Regions from separate parts of the Vreelandella sp. 2A-K22 genome, predicted to be linked through region 2. Evidence: predicted binding sites of a transcription regulator. Region 2 holds the regulator's gene; the other holds the start of a gene.

Region 1 (4,213 bases), on a different contig from region 2:
AGGTCTGCTTGGCAGCACCGATGCCGCTAGCCAGCAATCTCCAGGATTGGCAGCCATTGCAGACGATGTCCACCGCTTAGCGTTGACTATGCACAGCTTGAGCCATCAGCTCAGCCTACTGGTGGAGCAAATTAATAGCCAGGTAAGAGAACACTCGCAGGCCGTAGTGAAAAAACGTCTGGCCGACGAGGAGATTACCCATTCCGCGCAAGCAGCCAATCAGGCAGTGCATCAGCTTGCTGACCAAGCTCAGCATATGCACAAGGTGATTCATCACAATGCCACCGCTGCGTTTTTACACTCCGCGAAGCTTGATCATGCGGTGTGGAAGTGTCGGCTTTATAAGCAGCTCCTCTCTGCCAACACAGACACTCCCCTAGAAGACCATCACCAATGCCGTTTAGGGCGCTGGCATCAACATGGAGAAGGTCACCAACGTTACGCCCGCACTGAGGCCTATCGAGCGCTGGCGGCACCCCATCGCCGTATGCATGACAGTGGCGCGGAAGCACTTAAGTTTGCCCGCCTGGGCGACCGCAATGGTCAACTGGCCGCCTTGGGAGTCATGGAAGAAGCCAGCCAGCAGCTCGCCCTGCAGTTGGACAACCTCATGGAGCACGCCATGTATGAGGCACCCTATTCAACCAATCATCACTCACCGCTTGCGGGCGCACCTTAAATAGCCGTTGTACGCTAAATAGCCTTTCGTCTTATCTAGCCGCCTATGCCATGCTGGTTGCAATAAAACCACTTTCCTCACCAGCAGCAATGGGAAAAAGCATATGGCACAGGTCAAAAAGCTAGATCTCGCGTTACAAGGCGGTGGCGCCCACGGGGCTTATACCTGGGGTGTCATTGATCGCCTACTGGCAGATGACCGCATTGAGATTGAGGGCATCAGCGGCACCAGCGCCGGGGCAATGAATGGCGTGGTAATGGCCGATGCGCTCACAAGAGGCGATAAAGAGACCGCTCGGCAAGCACTGCACGACTTTTGGCAAGCGGTGAGTCGCGCGGGTATGGCCAGCCCCATCCGCCGCTCTCCCTTGGACATATTGACCGGCAACTGGAGCCTGGATCACTCGCCCGGTTTTATTGCGATGGATCTATTAAGCCGTGTGGCCTCCCCCTATCAACTCAACCCACTCAATATAAATCCGCTGCGCGATATCGTGGCCGAACATATTGATTTCGAGCGGGTTAGGCAATGCCAACAGCTTAAGCTGTTTGTCGCGGCCACTAACGTACGCACGGGTAAACAGCGGGTGTTCCGCCGTGAAGAGATGAGCGTTAACGCGGTGATGGCCTCCGCTTGCTTGCCCTTTATATTCCAAGCAGTGGAGATCGACGGCGAAGCGTATTGGGATGGTGGCTACATGGGTAACCCCGCCCTGTTTCCTCTCATGGAGGAGTGCAGCGCACGGGATATTCTGCTGATACAAATCAACCCAATCAGCCGTAACGAAGTCCCCACCTCGGCATCGGCCATTATGAATCGCCTCAACGAGATCACCTTTAACTCAGCACTGATTAAAGAGATCCGTATGATTGCGCTGCTTAAGCATACCCTCGATGAGCAAGGCATTGAAAACTGCTACCAGCAGGCGTTGTTCCACCGCATTAGCGGCGAGCAGGCACTTGAGGGCCTCTCTGTCTCCAGCAAATCCAATTCTGAGTGGCCTTTTCTATGCCATCTTTTCGAGCAGGGACAAGCTGCCGCTGAACGTTGGTTAAGCGAACACTTTGAAGCGATTGGTAGCCACTCCACACTGGATATTGATGCCGTCTATTTACATGAATAATGGCTGCACGTTCAGTCCGCCCATTGCACCCTTCTAGCACCAAGATGCCGCAAAATCGGCGTTGCATGCCCAATCATGCAGCATAGACTTGATCACTCACCTCTAACACGCACAACAAAAATAAATTAAGATATTGATTTTTAGCAATAAATATTCAACTGGCAAACTACCTGCATAACTCCTACCAGTGGTGGTAGGCGTGGACCAGGCCCAGTCGGGTACGAGTGCGTCGAACCTGACCTTCAACGGTGAAGGCATGTTCTCGTCAATTGTTTGCGTAACGCGCTAACTTGTTTGCGTTGCGTAGCGACTAACTCGTTTTATGCCCCGTGAGGCCATCCCATGGACATACGCAACAAAGCCAACCGCATTCGGCTGCTTAACTTCTCGACTCCTCAGATGCGCGCTTTCCACTTTTCATGGTTCGCGTTTCATATCTGTTTCTTCGGCTGGTTCGGCATCGCCCCTCTTATGGCGATTGTTCGAGAAGACCTTTCACTGACTCAAACACAAATCGGCAATACGATTATCGCTTCGGTAGCGATTACGGTCATTGTGCGCCTTGCAATTGGCGTACTGTGTGACCGCATCGGCCCGCGTAAAACCTATACCGGGCTACTAATATTAGGCGCTATTCCGGTGATGGGCATTGGCTTGGCCGATAGCTTTGAAACCTTTCTATTGGCGCGCTTAGCCATTGGGGCCATTGGTGCCTCCTTCGTGATTACCCAGTACCACACCTCGATGATGTTCGCCCCCAATGTGGTCGGTACCGCCAACGCTACTAGCGCAGGTTGGGGAAACCTGGGTGGTGGCACCACGCAGATACTGATGCCACTAATCTTCTCGGGCATGCTGATGCTGGGCGTTAACGAAGCCTTTGGCTGGCGTTTAGCGATGATGGTGCCTGGTGTAGTGATGTTCTTTACCGGCATTGGCTACTGGTTCTTTACCCAGGATGCCCCCAACGGCAACTTCAGCGACCTGCGCGCACGGGGTGAACTGCCTGAAGCTTCTGGCGAAAATGGTGCCGCGCAAAGCTTTCTAGCCGCCGCCAAGGATATTCGTGTTTGGGCGCTGTTCGTTGTCTATGGCCTCTGCTTTGGCGTGGAACTGACGATCAACAATATTGCCGCCATCTACTTCTTTGATAAGTTTGATCTTACCCTGGCCACCGCGGGTCTGATTGCCGGTCTGTTTGGTTTAATGAATATTTTTGCGCGTACTTTAGGCGGCGTCTTCTCGGATCTTTTCGCTAAGCAAGGGGGCTTGAAAGGGCGCGTTCGCTGGCTGTTTATTGCCTTGGTTTGCGAAGGTATTGCGTTGGTAGCGTTTTCGCAGATGCACGTATTAAGCCTAGCGATAGGTATCATGCTGGTGTTCAGCCTGTTTGTGCAGATGGCGGAAGGCGCTACTTTTGGCGTGGTGCCGTTTATCAACAAAAAGGCGCTGGGTGCCGTGGCGGGCATAGTCGGCGCTGGCGGTAATGTGGGCGCGGTAGGCGCTGCCTTTCTGTTCCGCAGCGAAAGCCTGACCTATCAGCAAGGCCTGTTCTATTTAGGCCTCACTGTACTGATCCTGGCTTCATGTGTGTTGGTGGTACGCTTTAGCGATGCTACCGAAGCAGAAGAGGCCAAAGCGTATAGCGACGCAGTAGGTGATGATGTAGGCGCGGGCGCTCTGTCGTTACGCTAAGCGCTTTCCAGTACACTCATACTTCCATAACGTTCCTGTTCACTCCCATACGCTTCGGCATGGTATGGGAGAATAACGGTATGGGAGTGTTCACATTTAGGCGGCGAGTCACCAAGGAAATTTCTATGTCTTCAGCGCAGCAACTGCTCTTAACCGCCATCCGTTGCGATATCGACAACCTTACCCACCTTGCCACCACCGCCGATATTGTCGGCGACATCAGCCGCTTTATTCATATGCTCCAGCGTGAACGGGGCGCATCGACGATTTACCTTGTTTCCCAGGGGCAGCGCTTCAAAACCCGCCGCGACACCTACCGGCAACACAGTCAGCAGGCCGAAACACTAATGCGCCAACGGCTGGAAGCGCTCAGTGAGGAGGCCCGCCCCCAGGCCGCCGCGCGCTTACTGCGCCGGATTGCCGCCGTCTGGTACGCGCTTGACGAACTTGGCGCGCTTCGCCAGGCCATTGATACCTTTGCTATCACCCCCGATGCAGCGACCCAGGCGTTTAACCAGTTGACCAGTGGCCTACTAGCCATTGTGTTTGAGGCCGCCGATACCTCTATCGATCCCGATATTACCCGCACGCTAGTAGCGATTTTCCACTTAATGCAAGGCAAAGAGCTGGCGGGCCAGGAGCGCGCCTGCGGCGCCTTTGGCTTTACCCATGGCCACTTCGACGAGCCTCACCGTGCCCTGCTCAACCAGCTAATG
Region 2 (4,213 bases):
TCAATACTCACCGCTAAATGTGCTCGGTCGCCCTGGTCACGCAGTTCATCCACCAACGACCCCAGCAACATAGCTGGGAGGTTATCAATCGCGTAGTAGCCAAGATCTTCCAGCGCTTGCAAGGCGATAGATTTACCTGACCCGGAGCGGCCGCTAATGATCACCAGTTGCATAGAGTCTCTCTTTGCTTTGATCAAGCTGCGTTGAGGGTGGTGAGCGGATAACCTGCTGTGATCTGCCCTGAACAGGGTTTCAGACCCTTAGGCCGCTGATTGCTCGCGAATTTTGGCGGTAATCAGCTCAAGCAGTTCGCGCTGGCTGGCTGCTTTACGCAGTTGCTGGCGCGTGTCCGCATCATTCATGATGGTCGCTACCTGACCCAGTAGTGAGAGATGCGTGTCATCTGCCTCTTCGGGTACCAACAGGACAAACACCAGATCTACCGGGTCGCCGTCGATAGCGTCAAAATCGATCGCTTCAGCCAGTTTCAAAAATCCAGCGATAGGGGCGTTGCAGTGGGGGCTACGCGCATGAGGAATAGCCACGCCGTTACCAATACCCGTACTACCTAAGCGCTCGCGACCGATTAAACGGCTAAACACTTCTTGGCTGTCCAGGCTGGGGATATTTTGGGCGATAAAGGTGCTGTAAAACTCCAGCACCCTTTTTTTGCTGCCCCCGGGGACGTCGAACAGAACGCGTTCCGGGGGGAGTATGGTTTCCAACGTCATTGAATTAACGCACACCGGCGCCTTGGGCGCGAGCTTGTGCTTTTTCCTTGTGTTTAACGAGTTGACGGTCGATTTTGTCCGCTAGTGCGTCGATAGCGGCGTACATATCACTGTCTAGGGCTTCCGCATGTAAGTCAGCACCTGCGGCGTGCAGCGTACAGGCGGCCTGCTGGCGCTCTTTCTCCACTGATAAGGTGACTTGCACCGTAGTTATATTGTCGTAATGGCGCTCTACACGCTCAAGCTTCTCGTTGACATAGTCACGCAAGGCGTCAGTCAGTTCTACGTGATGACCAGTGATATTTACTTGCATTGACGTGCTCCTTATCCATCGGACTGTACTTCGATTGTAACCCTTTTTGCCGCGTTGCAAAGCCCTTGTCGAGAGTTTCCCTGAAACGTTAACGAAGTTAGCGCAAACGACGCCGTTCACTGGAAGAGGGAATGCCCATGGCTTCACGGTATTTCGCCACCGTACGACGCGCCACTTGAATCCCTCCTTCGCCTAATAGCGTCACTAAGCGGCTGTCTGAAAGCGGCTTGCCGGGCGGCTCCTCTTGAATCAGTTTCTTGAGTCGTGCACGGATGGCGGTGCTGGAGTGGCTGTCGCCATCTTGACCGCTCACCTGGCTTGAGAAAAAGTATTTGAGTTCAAACACACCACGGGGTGTATGGATATATTTTTGCGTCGTTACCCGTGAAATAGTCGACTCGTGCATCTCCACGGCTTCGGCAATGTCGGCCAGTATCAGTGGTTTCATGGCTTCTTCGCCGTGCTCTAAAAAGCCAATCTGGCGGGTAATGATCTCGCGACCAACACGCAGCAGCGTATCGTTTCGGCTAGAGAGGCTCTTGATCAACCAGCGCGCTTCCTGCAAGTGCTCTTTGAGAAACTGGTTGTCATCGCTTTTATCCGCACGCTTAATCAAGCTGGCGTAGTCGGGCTGAATGCGCAGCCGTGGCAGGGCCTCGGGGTTGAGCTCTAAATGCCAGCCTTCATTATCGTGGCGGACGACTAGATCGGGGGTGACATAGCTGTCATCGGTGTCGCCGTAGGCGCTGCCTGGGCGTGGGTCTAGGCTGCGAATAAGCAGGATGACATCGGCCAGCTGTTCGTCGTCGAGCCCTAGACGGCGTTTCAGCAGACGCATATCGTCTTTGCCAAGCGCTTCGAGAAACTGCCGCACCAAGCGGCGGGCGGGAACCAGCAGTGGCGTATCATCGGGGAGAGCGGCGAGCTGCAGCATCAAGCATTCACGCAAGTCACGGGCAAATATGCCGGTCGGCTCAAACTGCTGGAGCTTGAGTAGAATGGTTTCCACTTCGCGCTGGCTTAGCCCGTCAATGCCCTGGGCACGAAGCCCTTCACGGATGTCGTTGAGCGGCTGGGTCAGGTAGCCGTTGGCGTCTAGCGCGTCGATTAAACTTTCCGCGACAAGCTGCTCGCGAGCGCTAAAATCGGTCATGGCGAGTTGCCACAGCAGGTGGCCATGAAGGCTCTGCCCGGCTGCCTGGCGCTCAAAGTCGGGGCCTTCGCTGCTGCTGCCCCCCTGGCTTCCCATATCTTGATAGGTATCTGACCAGTCGCTATCTACCGAGAGCTCAGTAGGGATGCTCTCTGACCACTCTTCTTCCTTAGGCTCGCTGACAGCCTGTTCACTAAATTCATCTTCCTGCTCCAGCATGGGATTGGCATCGAGGGCCTGCTGAATTTCTTGACGAAGATCCAGCGTAGAGAGTTGCAGCAGCGCAATGGCCTGCTGCAACTGGGGCGTCATGGTCAGCTGTGTGCCGATACGCAGTTGGAGAGAAGCTTTCATGACCATCTGAGAACCACTCGTTAATCAGAATGCTCCACCCTAGTGCGAGTGAGTGCTTGGCGCAAGTGCAATAAGCATGCCATTGGTCGTAAAGTTGTTTTAAAGCGCTATTTAGGGGCAATTAAGGCAAAAACATTACAGGCGAAAATCGGCGCCCAAATACACATCCCTTACTTTTTGGTTGGTGAGAATCGAGGCGGGCGAGCCACTGGCGATGATTTGCCCATCGCCGACGATATAGGCGATATCGCAAATGTCTAGTGTTTCACGCACGTTGTGATCGGTGATCAGCACGCCGATATGGCGCTGTTTCAGTGCACGAATGATGGTTTTAATCTCACCTACCGAGATGGGGTCAACGCCCGCAAAAGGCTCATCGAGCAGAATAAAAGCGGGCTCTGTGGCTAGCGAGCGGGCTATTTCTACACGCCTGCGCTCGCCGCCCGAAAGGCTCATGCCCAGGTTGTCGCGAATATGGGTGATATGGAAGTCTTCGAGTAGCGCTTCCAGGCGCTGTTCGCGGTCGCTGCGGTTAAGCTCTTTGCGGGTCTCGAGTATCGCCATAATATTCTCGGCAACCGAGAGTTTGCGGAAAATAGACGCCTCTTGAGGTAGATAGCCAATCCCCGCGGCTGCGCGCTCGTGCATGGGGGCGCGCGTTAAATCCACATCGTCGATACCCACCTTGCCAGCGTCGGATTTGACCAGCCCAACAATCATATAAAATGAGGTGGTTTTGCCCGCGCCGTTGGGGCCCAAAAGGCCAACGACACTGCCTTGGGATATCTCCAGATTGATGTCTTTGACCACTCGGCGGCGTTTGTAGCTTTTAGCCAGGTGGTGGGCATAAAGGGTTTTGATCGGCGCAGTGTCAGCAGTGGCCACAGCTAGGCTCCCTATTGTTCAGGCTGAAGGGTCATGCGTATGCGCTGGGGCTCGCTGCCATCAACGTCAGAGCGCGCTTGAATCACTTCTCGGTCAATAAAATACTCAAGGCGACCGCCACTAAAGGTGTCCTCTTGCTGGGTCAGTTCGGCTTGGTCGATCAGCTCTACGCGACGCTCGGCGACGTGATAAATAATCCGCCGCGCCCAGCCTTCCGTGGGGCCTTCTTGCCCTTCGCCTTGATGGCGCAAGTAGGCGCGCTCACCGGTAGCGGTGGCTGTCGAGAGTTCGCCCGCGTCGTTGCGTTCGATCTCTACCCGCTCGCCGCGCAGTTGCATTTCGCCTTGGCGAATGTCCACATCCCCAGTATAAACAGCTGTGCCTGCCCGCTGATCAAGATCTAAACGGTCGGCTTCCACTTCCACTGGGGCCTGGGAAGATGAGTTGGTTTGGGCTAACACTGATAAAGGTATCGCTAAACCGAACAGTGCAGTGTAGAGCAGGGCTGGGGAAATCATGGCTTTCATGGCGGTTCCTATTAGCGTTGTGTGGCCGGGGGGTGCGTGCCGCGCACATTATCCGTTAAGCGAACCTGGCTGGTGTTAAGCCAAACGTCCATACGTGAAGCGCTCATTTGCTGCGGCGGTTGCTGCATCAATACCGGTGTGTCACTCCAGGCATGCTGCTCGAGGCCATCATAGTGCAGTAGCTCGGTATCTAGCTGCCAGCCTTCATCTGGTGCAAACAGTCGAGCCGAACCTGACAGCAGCAGGGCTT

What was found. The regulator sigma-54, encoded in region 2, starts transcription at its own class of promoters, with help from an activator protein. The targets are predictions, from matches to a motif close to TGGCACNNNNNTTGCTNT.
Region 1: ACW17M_RS12165 (NarK family nitrate/nitrite MFS transporter) is a predicted target of sigma-54. The motif match lies at 1,962-1,979, and genes of this name have one in related genera.

The regions. Positions count from the first base shown of each region.
Region 1 covers NZ_JBSUGC010000008.1:5,028-9,240, forward strand. The annotation lists gene ACW17M_RS12155 (CZB domain-containing protein) at 1-679, shown strand, start outside; gene ACW17M_RS12160 (patatin-like phospholipase family protein) at 783-1,802, shown strand; gene ACW17M_RS12165 (NarK family nitrate/nitrite MFS transporter) at 2,145-3,497, shown strand; gene ACW17M_RS12170 (nitrate regulatory protein) at 3,623-4,213, shown strand, end outside.
Region 2 covers NZ_JBSUGC010000002.1:224,923-229,135, forward strand. The annotation lists gene rapZ (RNase adapter RapZ) at 1-173, opposite strand, end outside; gene ACW17M_RS03315 (PTS sugar transporter subunit IIA) at 261-731, opposite strand; gene hpf (ribosome hibernation-promoting factor, HPF/YfiA family) at 736-1,044, opposite strand; gene ACW17M_RS03325 (RNA polymerase factor sigma-54) at 1,142-2,557, opposite strand; gene lptB (LPS export ABC transporter ATP-binding protein) at 2,687-3,436, opposite strand; gene lptA (lipopolysaccharide transport periplasmic protein LptA) at 3,448-3,963, opposite strand; gene lptC (LPS export ABC transporter periplasmic protein LptC) at 3,975-4,213, opposite strand, start outside.